One region of the Vreelandella sp. GE22 genome, then DNA from elsewhere that is predicted to be linked to it. Evidence: predicted binding sites of a transcription regulator. Region 1 holds the regulator's gene; each other region holds the start of a gene.

Region 1 (6,375 bases):
TAGCGAACATTGTACCTCAACGCTACCCGTTACGCGCGAAGCCGCCCAAAAGGATGTTTTTTAAAACGTTGCTCTACAAGGAATTGTCAAAACGGCGATACCTATCCATTGATCCAAAATGCTATTCTAAGGCCTTAATACCGCAAGCTTAGTGAGCCCATAATGTCAGCGCCTCTCGCCTCCCCCAGCGCGTTACGTGAAAGCGCCCTGCGCACGCTACAAATCGAGCAGGCCGCCATAGGCGAGCTTCAGGAAAAGTTGGACGAACATTTCGATCACGCCTGCGCCTTGATTCTGGCCTGCCAGGGGCGGGTGGTCGTGACCGGCATGGGCAAATCCGGCCATATCGCCGGCAAGCTGGCGGCCACGCTTGCCAGCACCGGCACGCCGGCCTTTTTCGTCCACCCGGGTGAAGCGAGCCACGGCGACCTGGGGATGATCACCCGCTCGGATGTGGTCATCGCGCTCTCGAATTCCGGCGAAACCGCCGAGGTCACCGCCCTCTTGCCGCTTTTGAAGCGTTTGGGCGTGCCTTTGATCAGCATGACCGGCCGCCCCGAGTCCACGCTTGGCACCCACGCCGACGCCCATCTGAATAGCGGCGTGGCCCGGGAGGCGTGCCCGCTCGACCTGGCGCCGACCAGCTCGACCACCGCGGCCCTGGCGCTGGGGGACGCGCTGGCAGTCGCGCTTTTGGAGGCGCGGGGCTTTACTGCGGAGGACTTCGCACTTTCCCACCCCGGTGGCAGCCTTGGCAAGCGTTTGCTTCTGCGCGTGAAGGATCTGATGCACAGCGGCGAGCGTCTGCCGACGGTCCCCTTGGGCAGCCCGCTTCGCGATGCGCTTTTGGAAATCACCCGCCAGGGGCTTGGCTTTACCTGCGTGGTCGACGCCCAGGGCCGACTGGCCGGCGTTTACACCGACGGTGACCTGCGCCGGACCCTCGACGAACACCACGATTTACGTGTCATCAGCGTCGATACGGTCATGACTCGTCCGGGCAAGCGCATCCGCCCGGACATGCTCGCCGCCGAGGCCGTCCGCCTGATGGAGGATAGCCGCATTACTGCGCTTGCGGTGGTCGATGAACACGAGCGCCCCATTGGTGCCTTACACATGCACGACCTGCTTTCGAGCGGCGTGATTTAAACCGTACTCAGTCCCAATACCGCTATAAAGGAGACTCCATGGCCGTACCCGATGCTTTAAACGACCGCATCCGCCACGTTCGCCTGCTCGCGATCGACGTGGACGGAGTACTCACCGACGGCCGCCTCTACTTTCAGGCCGACGGTGTCGAGATCAAGGCTTTTCACACCCAGGACGGCCACGGCCTCAAGCTTTTGAAGCGCGCCGGTTTTCACGTCGCGCTGATCACCGGCCGAGATTCGCCCATGGTCAGCCAACGCGCGAAGTCGCTAGGGATCACCCACGTCTATCAAGGCGTCGAGCACAAGCTCGATACCCTTAAAGCGCTCTGTAAGCGTTTGGACATCACCCTCGATCAGGTGGCCTATTGCGGCGACGATCTGCCCGATCTTGGCTGCATCAAACGGGCCGGTGTCGGCATTACCGTGCCCAACGCGCCGGACTACATGCATACCCACGCCGACTGGATCACCGACTCACTTGGCGGCCACGGCGCGGTGCGCGAAATTTGCGATACGCTGCTGATGACCCAGGGCCACTGGGACGCGGTGATGGACACCTACCTCTAGAGGCAACGCGATGGCGGGTTTGACGATAACGCGGATCAGAAAACGCCTGTGGCTACCGGCGCTGGTCATTGCGCTGGGGGCCTGGCTCGTCTGGCTCGACCCGCGCGGGCCGGAGGTCGTCGAGGTCGACCCGGACGTACAGCGCGAGGAACCCGGCCATGTGCTGGAAAATGCCGAGCTTACGCTGTTTGGCGAAACCGGCGGCGTCACACAGCACCTTCGAACGCCGCACCTGGTACATACACCTCAGCAAGCGCTGACCGAGGTCGACGCGCCGCGCGCGACGCTATTCGATTCCGACCAGCGCCAGTGGCTCGCCAGCGCCGACCACGGCATACTGCAAAACGAGCGTCAGTCGCTGGTCATGGAGGGCTCGGCCAGACTGCTCGCCCCGGAGGAGGGCTGGCAGCTCGACACCGAGCGGTTACACTACGATGGCGTCGACCGCCACGCCTACACCGAGGCACCGGCCCTTTTACAGCAGCCCCCTCAGCAGATGAGCGCCAACCGCATGGATGTCTGGCTCGACACGAGCCAGGTCCGGCTCACCGATAACGTACGCGGCACTCACCCGCCTGCCCGCTCAACGCCTTAGGAGTCGTTATGCACCCGTTTTTACGTACCGCGCTATTGGTACTGGCCCTGCCTTTGAGCGCCGCCGCCCAGACAAGCCAAGCCCCCGTCGAAGTCGAAGCCGACCGGCTCGATCTTGATCAGCGCGCGGGTACCGCCGTCTACTCCGGCAATGTGGATATCCGCCAGGGGGAAATGCAGATTCGCGGCGACCGTGTCGAAATCTCGCGCAACGACGCCGGCGAGCTTTCCCAGGCAGTGGCCACCGGCGAGCGCGCCTACCTTCGTAATCAGCTCGAAAACGACGAAGGCCCGATGGAAGGTTGGGCGCGGCGTATCGTCTACCACGTCAGCGAACGGCGCATCGAGCTTATCGACCAGGCCGAACTCCACCAGCGAGCCGACCGCTTTCAGGGCGGGCGCCTTGAGTACTTCATCGACCGCGAAGTGGTTCAGGCGCGCTCAGACGTTAGCGGTAGCGACAACCAGCGCATCCGCATGACGCTACAGCCCGCGCAATAGGAGAATGACCGTGTCGAGCACGCAATCTGGGGCGGTCAAAACGCTTCACGCCCGCCATCTCGCCAAAAGCTACAAGCGCCGCCGGGTGGTAAAAGACATCAACCTGGAGATCACCCAGGGCAGCGTGGTGGGCCTACTCGGGCCCAACGGGGCGGGCAAGACCACCTCGTTTTATATGATCGTGGGCCTGGTCAAGGCCGATGCCGGCACGGTAGGAATCGACGAGCGCGACCTGACCCGGGCACCGATGCACGAACGCGCCACCGCCGGCATCGGCTACCTCCCCCAGGAGGCATCGATTTTTCGCAAGCTGTCGGTGGCCGATAACATCATGGCGATTCTGGAAACGCGCAAGGAGCTGGACCGCCGCGCCCGGGAGGCGCGCCTGGAGCAATTGCTCGACGATTTCCACATCACCCATATCCGCGACAACCTGGGCATGAGTCTTTCCGGCGGCGAACGCCGCCGCGTGGAGATTGCCCGCTCGCTTGCCACCGACCCCGCGTTCATTTTGCTCGACGAACCCTTCGCCGGGGTCGACCCAATCTCGGTCGGCGAGATCAAGTCGATCATCCTGGCCCTCAAGGCACGCCACATCGGGGTGCTAATCACCGACCACAACGTGCGCGAGACGCTGGATATCTGCGATATCGCCTATATCGTGGGTGACGGCCACATCATTGCAAGCGGTGACTCAACCGCCATTTTGAATAACCAGAAGGTTCGTGAGGTCTATCTGGGCGCCGATTTCCGCCTCTAAACCATCGCCAATCCTAAAGTTCCGTGTAGTGGCATATTTATTGCACTTGCGCCGGACCCCAACTCGCACTAGGGTGGAGCTTTACGAGTAACGAGTGGTTCTTCAATGGTCATGAAAGCCTCTTTACAGCTGCGTGTCGGCACGCAGCTGACCATGACGCCTCAACTGCAGCAGGCCATTGCCCTGCTACAGCTTTCCACCCTCGATCTTCGCCAGGAAATCCAGCAGGCGCTCGACGCCAACCCGTTGCTGGAACAAGAGGACGAGTTTGGCGAAGAGAGCGTGACCGAGACCGCCGAAGCCGAATGGGAAGAGAGCATCCCCAGCGAACTCTCCATCGATAGCGAGTGGTCCGACACCTATCAGGACATGGCGGCCAGCGCCGGCAGTGAGGGGCCGGATTTCGAGCGCCAGGCAGCAGGCCAAAGCCTGCATGGCCACCTGCTTTGGCAGCTGGCCATGACCGACGCCAGTGAGCGCGAATACGCCATTGCCGAAAGCCTGATCGACGCGCTGGACCCCAACGGCTACCTCACCCAGCCTCTCAACGATATTCGCGAAGGGCTCAAGGCCCAGGGGCTCGAGGGTTTGAGTCAGCGCGAGGTAGAAAACACGCTGATGCGTATGCAGCAGTTCGAACCCACCGGCGTTTTCGCCCGCGACCTTCGCGAATGTCTGATGCTCCAACTCGCCACCCTGGCCGACGACACGCCGCTTCTGGTGCCCGCCAAGCGCCTGGTGCGCCAGTTTCTCGAAGCGCTCGGCAAGGACGACATGCGCCTTTTGAAGCGCCGCCTGGGGCTTGACGACGAGCAACTCGATGACGTCATCGGACTGATCAGAAGCCTGGACCCGCGCCCGGGCAGCGCATATGGCATCACCAACGATAGCTACATCACTCCGGATCTAGTGGTACGCCACGATAACGAAGGCTGGCACCTCGAGCTCAACCCCGAGGCGCTTCCGCGGCTGCGCGTCCAGCCTGATTACGCAAGCCTGATCAAGCGGGCGGACAAGAGCCAGGACAACCAGTTTTTAAAAGAGCACCTACAAGAGGCTCGCTGGCTGATCAAGAGCCTTTCGAGTCGCAACGATACGCTGTTACGCGTCGGTCGCGAGATCATCGCCCGCCAGCTTGGCTTTTTGGAGCGCGGCGAAGAGGCCATGAAACCCTTGATACTCGCCGATATCGCCGAGGCCGTGGAGATGCACGAGTCGACGATTTCACGGGTGACGACGCAAAAATACATTCACACCCCCCGCGGCGTATTCGAGCTCAAGTACTTCTTCTCGAGCCAGGTGAGCGGTCATGATGGCAACGACAGCCACTCCAGCACGGCGATCCGCGCCCGGTTGAAAAAACTGATTCAAGAAGAGACGCCGGGCAAGCCGCTCTCGGACAGCCGCCTGGTGTCACTATTGGAAGATGGCGGTATTAGCGTAGCGCGGCGCACGGTGGCAAAATACCGCGAGGCCATGGGGATTCCCTCCTCCAGCGAACGGCGGCGTTTGCGTTAAAAAGTGAAACTGGCCGCCGGGGCTTTGCAACGGTAGAAAAAGGGTTACAATCAAAGGACAGTCCTGGATTAGGAGTACGTCGATGCAAGTCAATATTACGGGCCATCACCTGGAACTGACCGACGCTCTGCGCGATTACGTTAATGAAAAACTCGAACGTATCGAGCGTCACTACGACAATATCACCACCGTTCATGTCACGCTTTCCATCGAGAAAGAGCGTCAGCAGGCCGCCTGCACCCTCCATGCGGCCGGCGCCGATTTGCACGCCGAAGCCCAGGACAACGACATGTACGCCGCCATTGACGCGCTGGCCGACAAAATCGACCGCCAACTCGTAAAACACAAGGAAAAAGCACAAGCTCGCGCCCAGGGCGCTGGCGTGCGTTAAATCGATGACCCTGGAAACCATACTCCCCCCGGAGCGCGTGCTGTTCGACGTCCCCGGGGGCAGCAAAAAGCGCGTGCTGGAGTTCTTCAGCACCTTCATCGCCCAAAATACGCCCAGCCTGGATAGCCAGGAAGTGTTCAGCCGTCTGATAGGCCGCGAGCGATTAGGCAGTACCGGCATTGGTAATGGGGTCGCGATTCCCCATGCCCGCAGCCCTCACTGCAGCGCCCCTATCGCCGGCTTTCTAAAGCTTGCCGAACCGGTGGATTTCGACGCCATCGACGGTGACCCGGTGGATTTGGTGTTTGTACTGCTGGTGCCGGAAGAGGCCGACGACACCCACCTTGCGCTGTTGGGTCAGGTTGCCACCATCATGAATGACGCCGCCACGCGCGCGCAGTTTCGCAAATGCGAGAGCCAGCGCGAGCTTTTGGAGATCGTCACCGCCAAAATTCGCGAGCAAACGGGCAGCTAAATAAAGGCCCTACCCACCCAGCCCTACAGACCGAAGAGAAACACTATGCAACTGGTGATTATCAGCGGCCGCTCCGGGTCGGGAAAGTCTATTGCGCTTCAGGCGCTGGAGGACCTGGGCTACTACGCCATCGACAACTTGCCGGCCATGCTGCTGGGTTCACTGGTCGATGAGCTAAGACAACAAGGCGAGCGCACGCACCTGGCGGTCAGTATCGACGCGCGCAACCTGCCCACCGCCCTGGAGCGCTTTCCGGCGCTGCTTCAGGACATCAAATCCGGCAGTACCCGCGTACAGGTGATTTATCTCACCACCGACGCCCGGATTTTGCTCGAGCGCTATTCGGCCACGCGCCGGCGCCACCCGCTGACCCGGGACAGCGGGATGACCCTGGAAGAAGCGATCGCCAAGGAGGAAG
Region 2 (6,375 bases), 280 kb from region 1:
GATACCGTGGGTGTTGGCGAACGCCTCGAGTTCGGGGCGGCGCGCCATGCTGCCATCGTCGTTCATGATCTCACAGATCACCCCGCTCGGGTCACACCCGGCAAGTGCCGCCAAATCGCAGGCCGCCTCGGTGTGCCCGGCGCGGCGCAGCACCCCGCCCGGCTCCGCCATCAACGGGAAGACGTGTCCGGGCTGGACGATATCCGCCGCTTTCGCGTTGGGGGCCGCCGCGGCCTGTACGGTGCGCGCGCGATCCGCAGCCGAAATACCGGTCGTCACGCCTTCGCGGGCCTCGATGGAGAGGGTGAACTTGGTGCCGAAACCGGAGCCGTTTTTACCCACCATCAAGGGCAGGTCCAGCCGCTCGCAGCGCTCGCGCGTCATGGGCATACAGATCAGCCCGCAGGCGTGGCGCGCCATGAAGTTGATATGCTCGGGCTGAACTTTTTCAGCCGCCATAATGATATCGCCTTCGTTTTCGCGATCCTCATCATCCATGAGGATCACCATTTTGCCCTGACGGATATCTTCGACCAGATCGGCAATCGGGGACAGCCCCTCTGAACAGGCGTGCACCATGGAATCTCCCAAACAGTAGCCGCACTATGTGCGATTTTGCGCGCAAGGGTACCTTGGCTGACCCGCGCGCGCCAGGTTTAAGCGCGTTTGCCACAAGCGCCAACCCTTGGTCAGCGCCTCTCAACGTGCGCGCGATTTAGTCGGCGTTACCGCAGGTCTCGAGATCGCGGGGTTTGGCAATAATGCGCCAATCCTCCCCTACCGCCCGGATATCCTGAATATCCAGGCGCTTTTGATGCGCCATTTCGGTAAGCCCGGGCAGCGCGAAAAGCGGCCGTGCTTCGCCCCCCAAAAGCGTGGGCGCGACAAAAAGCTGCAGCTCGTCGACCAGGTGCGCATCGAGCAGTGCCCCGGCCAGGGTCGCGCCGGTTTCTACCAGCACTTCGTTGACGTCGTACTCGCAGGCCAAATAGCTCAGCATATCGGAAAGCGACACCCTGCCCGCCGCGAAAGCGGGCATTACGTGAATGTGCGCGCCTGCCTCTTCCAGTTTACGGCGTTTCTCTTCGCTGTGCTGCTCGGTGGTGACCACCAGGGTCTGGCCGGGCTCTTGCAGGCAGGCCGCCGCCAGCGGCAGGCGCAGCGTCGAGTCCATGATCACACGAAGCGGCTGGCGGGCGGCGACTATCTCGCCGTTAACGAGGCCGAGCTGCTCGGCGCGCAGGGTCAGGCGCGCATCATCCAAAATGATCGACTCGACGCCGCTCAAAATGGCGCTCGAGCGCGCGCGTAGGCGCTGTACCTGGCGGCGCGCCTCGGGTCCGGTAATCCACTGGGACTCACCCGAGCCCATGGCGGTGCGCCCATCCAGACTCATGGCCATTTTCAAGCGCACGAATGGCAACCCGCGCTGCATACGCGAGATAAACCCCGGATTGAGCGCCTGGGCATCTGAGGCCAAAAGCCCGGTCTCGACCTTGATACCCGCCTTTTCCAAGCGCTCGACCCCTTGGCCGCTGACCTGCGGGTTGGGGTCGACCATGGCGATTACCACCCGGGCTACCTGGGCGCTCACCAAGGCATCGGCGCAGGGGCCCGTGCGGCCTACGTGAGAGCAAGGTTCCAGCGTAACGTAGGCGGTCGCCCCGCGGGCACTATCACCGGCGGCATCAAGGGCATGCACTTCCGCGTGGGGCTCGCCTGCTCGCTCGTGAAAGCCTTCGCCTACCACGCGCCCTTCGCCCTCGGCGCCCGCGTCATCGTAGCGAACGATCACACAGCCCACTCGCGGGTTGGGGTCAGTGGTATAAAGGCCCTTTTTGGCAAGCGTAAGAGCTCTTGCCATATAGACGTGGTCGCGGGGGGAAAAGGCTGTGCTCATCAGGACTCTCCGCCAGGCTTTACCGCTTCATTATCAGCGCCTGCCGGTGTAGCACTCGAGGCCTCTTTAGGGCTTTGCGCCAGCCGGTCGATCTCGGCGCGAAACTCGTCCAGATCCTGAAACTTGCGATACACCGAAGCAAAGCGGATGTACGCGACCTGGTCGAGCCCGCTCAGCGCTTTCATGACCGCCTCGCCAATATCCCAGGCGTTCACTTCTCGCTCGCCCTGAGCACGCAATTGCTGGCGAATGCGCTCGACCGCCGCTTCGATGGCTTCGGCGCTGACCGGGCGCTTTTCCAGTGCGCGCAGCATGCCGGCGCGTAGCTTGGCCTCGTTGAAACTTTCACGGGAGCCATCGGATTTTACCACCCGCGGCATAATGAGCTCCGCGGTTTCGTAGGTGGTAAAGCGCTCCTGGCAGCTGGCGCACTGGCGCCGCCGCCGCACCTGGTCGCCGTCTGCCACCAGGCGCGAGTCGGTGACTCGAGTATCATTAGCACCACAAAAAGGGCAATGCATGGCCGTCAACCTATGGTTAGAGCAGTAATCACGTTGTGCCGCCTGCGCGCGTTTTCAAAAAAGCCCCGCTATCGATCACAATACGTTTAAGAGTAGGCCTTTAAAAAAGGACTTTTTAAAGGCCTACTGAACAGCCATAAAAGGACCTGTTCAAGATGCGTGGGCCGCCTCACCCTTTTCTATCGACGCGGCCATAACCTAGCATTGTAACGATTTGGCACACAAGCTGCAGCGTTTGTTACAGCTATCACAAGAGGACGCGCCATGACGCCTTTCGAGCAAACGCTTCACCGCTATTTGACCCACCTTTATGGCCACCGCGCGGGCGAGGTCGTCCGGCGAATCAACCAGCACCTGGCGTACTACGCCGACGCCCGAGCAAGGGGCGAAAGCCAGGACGGCACGCCGGTTGCCCGGGTGAGCGACGCACCCCCCGACGCACCACTTTGGAGCGAAAAGGATCAGTGGGTGATCAGCTATGGCGACTCGATCACCGCTGAGGATCAGCCTTCCCTTACCGTACTCAGCGATTTTTTACGCAACCGCTTGGGCGACTGCGTTAGCGGCGTGCACGTACTGCCCTTCTTTCCCTGGAGCAGCGACGACGGCTTTTCGGTCATTCACTACCGGGAAGTCAATCCCGAGCTTGGCGATTGGTCGCATATCCGCGAGATTGCCCAGCACTTCGACCTCATGGGCGATTTGGTACTCAACCACGTCTCCCGGGAGTCGCTCTGGTTCGTCGACTACCTGACCGGGAGCCTACCCGGGCGCGATTTCTTTATCGAGGCCGACCCGCAGACGGATGTCTCCCAAGTGACCCGGCCACGCAGTAGCCCGCTGTTGGTGCCCGTGGCCACCCGGCGCGGCACGCGCCACCTGTGGGCGACCTTTTCCGACGACCAGATCGATCTGAACTTCGAAAACCCGGATGTCCTGCTCGAATTCGTGGGCATTCTGCTTTTCTATCTACTGCAGGGTATTCGCATCATCCGCCTCGACGCCGTGGCGTTTTTATGGAAACGCCTGGGCACGAACTGCATCCATCTGCCCGAAACCCATACCGTGGTGCGCCTTTTGCGCGCGATCGTCGACGAGGTGGCCCCGGGGACGCTGTTGATCACCGAAACCAACGTGCCCCACGCGGAGAACATCAGTTACTTCGGCCTAGAGCGGCTACTGCCGGAGGCAGCAGAGCCCGTCAAAACCGCGGACGAGGCACACATGGTGTATCAGTTCGCCCTGCCGCCACTTTTGTTGCACACCCTTACCCGGGGTGAAACCTCGACCCTACAGGCCTGGCTTGCAAGCCTGCCCACGCTTCCGGACAACTGCACCTACTTGAACTTTACCGCGAGCCATGACGGCATCGGCGTGCGCCCGCTGGAGGGCCTGCTACCCGATCACGAGCGCGACGCGCTGCTTGAATTGATGCACCGCTTCGGCGGTTTTGTCAGCATGCGCAGCAACCCCGACGGCAGCGACACGGCTTACGAGATCAACATCACCTGGTTCGAGGCAATGCGCGGCACCCGCCGCGGACCGGACCCCTGGCAGATCGCACGGTTTTTGTGTAGCCAGGCGATCATGCTCACGCTTCAGGGGATTCCCGCGCTTTACATTCACACCCTGACCGGCTCGCTCAACGACGTCGAGGGCGTAGAGCGAAGCGGACGGCTGCGCTCGATCAACCGTCACCACTGGGCGCTCGATGAGCTGGAGCTTTTGCTGGAAAGCCCGACGACGCCGACCCATGATATATTCTTTGCGCTACGCGAATTTTTGAAGCAGCGCCGATCAGAGCCATGCTTTCATCCGGGCGCCGCCCAGCGCGTTATCGCGACAAGCGACAACGTACTGGCCATCGAGCGCGGCCCGCTTCAAGAAGGTAGAACCTTGCTGGCGCTTTTCAACGTGACCGATAAGCCCGCCCCGCTCGATGAGGCCGACAAGGCGCTGACAGACGCCCTCGACCGGCACACCTGGCGAACACTCGATAGCGAGCAGGCCTGGATACCGAAACAAGCCCTGCCCCCCTACGCCGTTCGCTGGCTGGTGCGCGAAGGGGGTTGAACCGCTCGACCTGCGCTGCACGACGACCCACTCCCTTGAGGCCACTACCCCCATGCCGGTCATGTTTAAAAAATCACTGCTCACCGCGCTTGCAAGCGCAGGCCTGGGGGCGACGCCTGGCGTTGCCTCAGAACTGCCCGCTCCCATCGAGGCGCTGCGCGATCAGGGCGTCATGATTCACGAACGCTTCGAAGCCCCTGGCGGGCTTACCGGCTTTGGCGCCAGCACGCCAGGTCAGGAGATGATCATCTACCTGACGCCGGATGGCGAGCACGCCATTATCGGCACGATGATGGATCGCCTGGGTGAAAATGTCACCGAAGATCAGCTCGAGGCTTCTGTGCGCGTACCGCTGGAAGCGCAGACCTGGCAAAGCCTTGTGCAGAGCCACTGGATTCAGGATGGCGACCGCGAAGCACCCCGGACGGTCTACATGTTTACCGATGCCAACTGTCGCTACTGCAAGCAGCTTTGGCGTCAAACCCGGCCCTGGGTCGAGGCCGGCGAGGTCCAGCTTCGCCACATCATGGTCGGCATTTTGGCACCCAACAGCCCGGCGCTGGCCGCCACGCTGCTCGCCGCCGATGACCCGCCGGCCGCCTTGAAAGCGCTTAGCGAAGGCGAGCCTATCGAGGCCACCGCCCAGGCGATCGCGATCGAGGAGCAGGTTTACACCAATAACCAGCTCTTCGAGGCGCTTGGCCTGAACGCTACACCGACCAGCGCTTTTCAGCGCGAAACCGACGACGGCCATATCCGCCTCGACCGTATCGAGGGGTTACCAAGCGAGGAGCGTTTGATCGACATGATGGGCAGCGAGGCGCCTTGAGGCGTGGCTGGGGCTCTACGACGAAAGGCTGAGCACAATACCTTAATGGCGCGGTTTTGAACGCCGATATACAAAGAACAAATATAATAAGGGCGCCTACATACCATGAATCGATTAACGACCACGCAAAAACTCTGGGGCACACTTGCGGTTATCTGGGCCTCAATGCTTGTTCTGGTAGGCTGGCTTGCATGGGACAACCGGCAAACGGTCAACGACGAACGCAGGGCCAGCATTCGCCATATCGTGACCAGCGTGCAGAGCCAAGTAGAGGCACTGCAGGCAAGCGTCGTGCGCGGTGAGCTCGGCATCGAAGAGGCGCAACGTCGCGCCATGGATAATATTGCAAGCGTAAGATACGACGACGGAGAGTATCTATTCGCCTTTGATGATCACCTTAATATCGTCGTCCACCCGACCAGAGAGGTGGGCACCGATATGAGCGGTTACGAAGATGCCAACGGCGTACGACTCTATGTAGATCTGCTGGAAGCTGCTCGCAACGGTGGCGGTCATGTCTATTACGCCACCACTCGCCTTGGCGAAGACGTACAAATCCCCAAGATGAGTTACGTGGGCTACATTCCCGAATGGGGCTGGGGCATTGCGACCGGCGTTTATATCGACGATATCAACGCCACGTTTTTGGACGGCCTGATCAACGTCGCCATCGCCCTGCTACTGATCGGCTTACCGGTAACACTACTCATGGGCTGGGTAATTCGAGATGTCTCAAGACGGCTGGGCGGCGACCCACGCTACGCCGCGAGCGTAGTCCGCCATATCGCCGATGGCGATCTGACGCGCAGCACCTCGCTTAGCCGTTCGGATCAAGACAGCCTGTTGTTCGATATTAACCGCATGCGGGAGAACCTTGCACATACGATTGGAGGTATCCACGGAGGTGCCGACCAGGTCAACAGCGGCGTTGAGGATATCGTGGGGGTCAATGAAGAGCTTTCTACACGGACTGAGCAGCAGGCCGCCGCCCTTGCCGAAACCGCCTCGAGCATGGAAGAGCTCACTGCGACGGTCAAGCAAAACGCGGAGCA
Region 3 (6,375 bases), 290 kb from region 1:
TTTTTAATGGGCGTGCTTACCCTGGTGTCACCATCGGGTTACTCGCTTGGCCCTGGGGTGCTGCTGTTGTTAAGCGCAAGCCTGCTCTTCAACGGCTCTCGGATCGAACTTTCCCACCGTGATAACGCCGTGATCGCCGCGCTTTTAGCCTATGGTTTGGTGGTGGGGGGTATGTCCGCACTCGAGCTGGGTGCGCCCGGCTTTGACCGCCCCTTGCGCTTTTTGTTAGCGGTACCCGTGCTGCTGCTATTGCTGCGCAGCCCACCTGGCCGTACCGCGCTCTGGGTGGGGTTGGCACTGGGCGCGATAGGGGCCGGCAGTTGGGCCATTTGGCAAAAGCTCGTTGAAAACGTCGACCGGGCTGGCGGGTTTTTGCATGTTATCCAGTTTGGCAATCTGAGCATGCTCATGGGTATGCTGTGCCTGGCCGGGCTTGGCTGGGCGGCGGTACAACGCAAGCGCCCCTTTTGGGTGGCGCTACTGCTGGCAGGCGCACTTCTGGGCATGTTGGGGTCGCTGCTTTCGGGTAGCCGCGGCGGGTGGATTGGCCTGCCCTTTATTGGCTTTGTACTTTATCGGGGCTATGGGCGCGCAGCGGCGCGCCGTTGGAAACTGGCTGCACTTGGCGGTGCCGCCTTGTTAGCGCTGGCCATGTACGCTATCCCACAAACCGGCGTACAAAACCGCGTACAGGCCGGTATTAACGATGTGGCGCAGTACATCTCCGGCGGCGAGCGTGATACCTCTTTAGGTTTGCGCTTTGAGATGTGGCGCGGCGCCAGCATGCTCATTGCCGAGCGGCCACTGTTTGGCTGGGGGGAGAAGGGGTACGTCGAGGCGATGGCGGCATTGGGCGAGCGCGGCGTGATTACGATGGGGGCCAGCGCGTTCGATCACGCCCATAACGACTTTATCGACGCCGCCGCCAAACGCGGGGCGGTGGGACTTTTGGTTCTGCTGGCGCTTTACATCATTCCGCTTAAAATGTTCGCCTCCGGGCTCAACCATCCGAATTTAGAGGTACGCTCGCTGGCCGTGGCCGGCACGCTGCTGCCGGTAGCGTATATCGATTTCGGCCTTTCCCAAACATTTTTAGCGCACAACAGCGGCGCCATGTTTTACGCTTTTTGGCTAGCGCTTTGGTGGGGGAGTTTTAGCGCTTACCAAAAGCGTGCCGCCCGTCAAGCACGGCCGTAAGCGCAAGGTGCGCTAATGGCCGTGCCATTAGCGTTACCAGCCGCCTTGACCCTCGAGCAGGCTGAGCACGTTGTTGTTGATCGGCAGTTTGAAATCGGCGCTGCCCAGTACCATGGCGTCGCCTGCCCGCACCACACGGGTACTCACGTAGATAAAATCCTGCCCTTGGGCGTAGGTGCCCATCAAGATCGAGCGCGCGTTGTTCTGCGCGCTTAGCCGCTGAACCTGGCGGGAAAGAATCAGCTCGCCGACGCTCTCTTCGATGAACATGCTGTCGCGCATTTTGACTTCGCGCACCTGCATACCCTGCTGGGCAAGGGCCGAGGCCATGATTTCCGAGCTGATCCGCCCAAAGGTCGACGACTGAGTCAGATTATCGATGCTGACGAAAGTAGCCGCGATCATCGGGCTATACCGGGTCAAGTCCGGATTGTTGGCGATCATGGTCATCGCGGCCTCGTGGGCCAGGTCGGACAGATCCGGTGGCGGCGGGGGCGGGTTGGCATGTCGCTGGTTGATGCCCGCGCAGCCGCTCAGTAACAGCACGCTCAGGACAAAAAGCGCCCGGCGCCAAGGGGGACGGCGCGTAATGAAGGCAAACGGTGAAGAAATCATTGCGTGCATGGCCTTACCAGGTGTTGGTGAGTGGGATAGAGGGCTCGACAGGGGTATGGTATACCCGGCGCGGCGCGTATTGGTGGCGATCACCCTTATTGATGTAGTAGATATTCGAAGAGGAGTACAGGATGCGCTCGCCATCGACGATCTGCGTCGTGACAATGATCTCTTCGTTGCCGGTGTGCGTCCAGCTGCCGCTGGTGATATCCGCCGCGACCCCCGCCGGAATCAGCCCCAGCGCCGGTTCGCTCCAACGGTTGATCGGAATCGTAGCCACGGCGATGCCCGCCGTTAGTGCGGTGAACGCGCCGACCGGCGGGCGGATAAAGCCGCGATCGCGATGCTCGACGACCTCGACATCAATAACGACCTCAGCGCTATTATCGGTGGGGTTCATCGTCACGTTGGCGCCTCGGGTGACCAGCTCGCTGGTCAAAAAGGTGCGGAAACCGCGGCCAAACTCGCCACCGCTGTAAGCTACATAGCCGTCCGGCTCCGGGTTTTGAATGTGTAGGTCGCGAAACCGTACGCGCTCGCGCTGAAGGATCTGGCCCGCTTCATGGCGTGCGAGTATTTCCCAATGGTGAGCGGCCTGCATGCGCTGTTGCTCGGAATAGGGATAGGTCGTCGCAATCGGCGCTTGCGAGGTATTGGCGTAAAAGCAGCCGCTCAGGGTAAGACTCAACAGTCCCACGCCAAGCGCGCCTCCCAAACGCGTTGTTCCAGCTAAAAGGCGGGTATACACCGGCTAGTTCCTTCTCTTCACAAAAGGTGTTTTTGATAGACTTGTCGACCACGTCTATATTCCATCGGCCAACGGGTAGAAAACTTGAATGAGTAGAGACACCTATGCTTGAAGACCACCGCGGAGGTCCGCGCCATGACTCGTTGCTGTCCGCGTACCCGTCGGACGATGGCAACAGCGGCTGGATGATCAGCTATATCGACATCATGACGCTGCTCGTCGCGCTTTTTGTGATCATTATCGCCGCAGCGAATGTAAGCCCTGGCTGGTCAAACGACGATCCGCTGGATTTATCGACCAGCGACGCGCCGGACACTCAGCAGCCCGAGCTTCGCGTGCCATTGCCGGAAACGCTAGAGCGTACCCCCGCCCCGGCGGCGAGGGGGCTAAGTCCCGCCGCCATTAGCGCCTCGCTTGGCGTGGTGGGGCCGTTACCTCGCAGGCCTATAGCGTCGCCGGCGGAAGTGCCGGTAGAAGCCCTTACACCCCCTGCGCTTTTGGCCCGCCAAGCGCCTGGCGCTCAAGTCGATGCGCTGGATATTGACGAGCCTGCGCCGGTTTTTGAGTGGCTGCTTCCCACGCCGCTCTTTACCGCCCAGGCCACGGCACGCCAGGGCAACGATACGCGTCTAACGGGCAACTCGGCCCTGGCCGACTACATGGTGATTCTAACCGATCAGCCACCGGTAAACGCGATTGCCTTGAGCGAAGAGGCCATCGAAGGAGCGGTGAGCGCCGCCGAAGGCTTAAACGAGCGCGTCGCCGACTCGCTTTATCTGCCAAGTTTAGAGGGGGTCGAAGTAGCGCGTGTCGCCGAAGGGATTAGCCTGCGCGTGCAGGATCAGCTGCTGTTTCCCTCGGCCACCTCGGATCTCACCGAAAGCGGCGCTTCTCTGGTGGATAGCCTACTGGCGACCATTCAGCGTTTTGATGGCGAGGTATGGGTCGAGGGCCACTCGGATAGCCAATCGATCAATACGCCGGAGTTTTCCTCCAACTGGGCGCTTTCCAGCGCCAGGGCCATCGCCATTGTCGAAGCGCTTGAGGCAGCCGGCGTAGAGGCCTCGCGGTTGCGAGCGGTGGGGCTCGCTGCGACGCGCCCGCTCGAGGACAACACTACGGCGGATGGACGCGCGAGAAACCGCCGGGTCGAGGTCGTCATCCACGTGGAGTAATTTACCGGCAAAAAAAGACCCGCCGGGGGAGGGCGGGTCACTAAGGGCTTGGCTCGGTGTATTCTGCTGGCGTCAGGTGAGGGGTGTACAAGGCCGCCAGCAGGTACAATTCGAGTATAGACATTTTGGCGTTTCTGCCAAGCATTTTTGAAAGTTTTTTTATACTTTGTTAAAGCCTTGTTCAAGTTTCCCTGTTTTTCAGTGATAACCCACAGGCAAAGAGTCAGAATGCAGGGTTTAATTTGCATCAATGTGGTGCAAAGTGTCTGCCCCGTTCTGGTGCTCGGAACTTTCGATCGCAGCGCTCGTTTTTTATCTTTTTGAAAGTAAAGAAAATACGCTGTGTGGCACGTAATCTGCTTGGTGGCTGATTCACACCGCCGCTCGTCAAGATCGGGTGGCCTAAAAACATGAGCAGGTACGCCATGCCGGAACACGTCCCATCACAACGATCGGCCCAAGCGCCTGGTAGCAGAGCGCTGGACCCCGCCTTCGAACCGCGATTGCTGGTAACGGACCTGGACGGCTCTTTGCTGGACCATGACAGCTACGATTTTTCTCCGGCCAGGGCGTCGCTCATCCGGCTAGGCGAGCTGGGGGTGCCCGTTATCCCCGTGACCAGTAAGACCCGCGCCGAGCTGATTCCGCTGCGCGAGGCCCTTAAGCTCACTTCCACCCCCTTTGTCGCTGAAAACGGCGCGGTGATCGGCCTGCCGCCGGGCTGGTGCCATCCAAGCCTGGACCGTCCGGGCGACGCCAGGGACGGCATCGTCATCAAGCATACCGGGGTGGATGCCCGCTTCATTCGCGCGCGACTAAACGTATGGCGTGAGCGCTTGGGCGTGCGCTTTACCCGTATGGGCGAGATGTCCGTTGAGCGGCTCATCGAACTGACCGGGCTGGACGAGACGCGCGCCAACGCCGCACGCCAGCGCGAAGGCAGCGAGCCGCTAATCTGGGAGGATGATGACAAGGCGTTGGAGGGCTTTCGTCAAGCGCTTGAAAGCGATGGCCTGGCGCTGACCCAGGGCGGGCGTTTTCATCATGTAATGGGCGCGGCCTCGGACAAAGGCAGTGCCGTGAACTGGCTGATCAAGCGCTTTAGCGCCCTGCGCGGGCGGGCACCGCTCAGCCTGGGTCTTGGCGATGGGCCCAACGATATCGAAATGCTCGAGGCCGTGAACCAGGCGGTGGTCATCAAGGGGCGTCATCGCTTGACCGTGGCCCCCGCTAACCCGCTTTTATATCGCACCAGCGCAGAGGGCCCCGAGGGCTGGGTCGAGGGCCTCATGTACTGGTGGGGCCAGGCAGACGAACGCTTGGCCGTGGCCGAAGACGACGCCACGACGGAATAAATTGAGTCTTGGGGCCTTTTAAGGTCAACACCGGACGATACGCCAGAGAGGGCACACTATGAGCGATTTTCATCAAAACGGTTTAGTGACGGACTTTCACAACTTGACGCGGCGTCCCGTCGAGGATCTCGAGAAAGACCTGGCTGGCTTTGCCGAGCGCCGCCCCATGGGGCTCATCCTGCCGTCGCTTTTTTCCGAGCTCGAGGGGCCGGCGCTGTCGGCGATCATCGACGAGCTCAAACACGTTCCCTACCTTGGCGAAATCGTGATCGGACTCGACCGGGCCGACCGCGAACAGTTCTTGTACGCCCGGGAGTTTTTCTCCCGTCTGCCGCAGCATACGCGCATCCTTTGGAACGACGGACCGCGCCTGCGCGCGCTAGACAGCGAACTCGAAGAGCACGGTCTGGGGGCGCTGGAGCCGGGTAAAGGGCGCAACGTGTGGTACTGCGCGGGCTATATGCTCGCCTCGAACCGCTCGACGGTAGTGGGGCTTCACGACTGCGATATTTTGACCTACGACCGTGGGCTGCTGGCGCGCTTGATGTACCCGGTGGCGCATCCGCGCTTCAACTACAGTTTCTGTAAGGGCTACTACCCGCGTATTGCCGAAGGCAAACTCAACGGCCGCGTCTCTCGGCTAATGGTTACACCGCTTCTGCGCGCTCTTAAAACCGTCTGCGGGCCGCTGCCGTATCTGGATTATCTGGACAGCTTTCGCTACCCGCTCTCCGGCGAGTTCGCCATGCGCCGTGACGTGCTGGAAGGCATTCGTATTCCGGCGGATTGGGGGCTCGAGATAGGCGTGCTCTCGGAGCTTCAGCGCAACTATTCGATGCGCCAGATCTGCCAGGTGGACATCGCCGATGCCTACGACCATAAACACCAACCCGTCAGCGAAGAAGACGCAAGCGGTGGGCTCAACCGCATGAGTCTGGATATCGCCAAAGCGCTTTACCGCAAACTCGCCACCCAGGGCGTGAGTTTTAGCAGCGAGGATTTCCGCACGCTCAAGGCGACCTATTATCGCCTGGCGCTCGATTTGATTGAAGCCTACGACCACGACGCCACCATGAACGGACTGAGTCTTGACCGCCACAGTGAAGAGCAGGCGGTCGAGCTTTTTGCCAGCAACCTGCTGGAGGCGGGCAACCTGTTTCTGGAAAACCCACGCGAACGTCCCTTTATCCCCAGCTGGAGCCGCGTCCAGGCCGCCGTACCGGATTTACTGGCGCGCATGCACGAAGCGGTCGAGTTGGACAATCAGGGCAAGGTCTAGCAAGAA

The links. Region 1 encodes sigma-54, which starts transcription at its own class of promoters, with help from an activator protein. Its sites were predicted from a motif close to TGGCACNNNNNTTGCTNT; they were not measured.
Region 2: ACWHRL_RS11395 (sugar phosphorylase) is a predicted target of sigma-54. The motif match lies at 2,637-2,654, and genes of this name have one in related genera.
Region 3: ACWHRL_RS11420 (HAD-IIB family hydrolase) is a predicted target of sigma-54. The motif match lies at 4,081-4,098, and genes of this name have one in related genera.

Annotation. Positions count from the first base shown of each region.
Region 1 is NZ_OZ309110.1:2,125,757-2,132,131, forward strand. It holds gene ACWHRL_RS10185 (KpsF/GutQ family sugar-phosphate isomerase) at 163-1,149, shown strand; gene ACWHRL_RS10190 (KdsC family phosphatase) at 1,188-1,718, shown strand; gene lptC (LPS export ABC transporter periplasmic protein LptC) at 1,729-2,313, shown strand; gene lptA (lipopolysaccharide transport periplasmic protein LptA) at 2,322-2,813, shown strand; gene lptB (LPS export ABC transporter ATP-binding protein) at 2,824-3,573, shown strand; gene ACWHRL_RS10210 (RNA polymerase factor sigma-54) at 3,679-5,091, shown strand; gene hpf (ribosome hibernation-promoting factor, HPF/YfiA family) at 5,174-5,482, shown strand; gene ACWHRL_RS10220 (PTS sugar transporter subunit IIA) at 5,487-5,957, shown strand; gene rapZ (RNase adapter RapZ) at 6,003-6,375, shown strand, end outside.
Region 2 is NZ_OZ309110.1:2,402,429-2,408,803, forward strand. It holds gene ribBA (bifunctional 3,4-dihydroxy-2-butanone-4-phosphate synthase/GTP cyclohydrolase II) at 1-579, opposite strand, end outside; gene ribD (bifunctional diaminohydroxyphosphoribosylaminopyrimidine deaminase/5-amino-6-(5-phosphoribosylamino)uracil reductase RibD) at 716-1,900, opposite strand; gene nrdR (transcriptional regulator NrdR) at 1,900-2,421, opposite strand; gene ACWHRL_RS11395 (sugar phosphorylase) at 2,686-4,494, shown strand; gene dsbG (thiol:disulfide interchange protein DsbG) at 4,556-5,323, shown strand; gene ACWHRL_RS11405 (methyl-accepting chemotaxis protein) at 5,429-6,375, shown strand, end outside.
Region 3 is NZ_OZ309110.1:2,411,461-2,417,835, reverse strand. It holds gene ACWHRL_RS11440 (O-antigen ligase family protein) at 1-1,197, shown strand, start outside; gene ACWHRL_RS11435 (FlgO family outer membrane protein) at 1,231-1,821, opposite strand; gene ACWHRL_RS11430 (hypothetical protein) at 1,826-2,560, opposite strand; gene ACWHRL_RS11425 (OmpA family protein) at 2,665-3,735, shown strand; gene ACWHRL_RS11420 (HAD-IIB family hydrolase) at 4,161-5,090, shown strand; gene ACWHRL_RS11415 (glycosyl transferase) at 5,149-6,369, shown strand.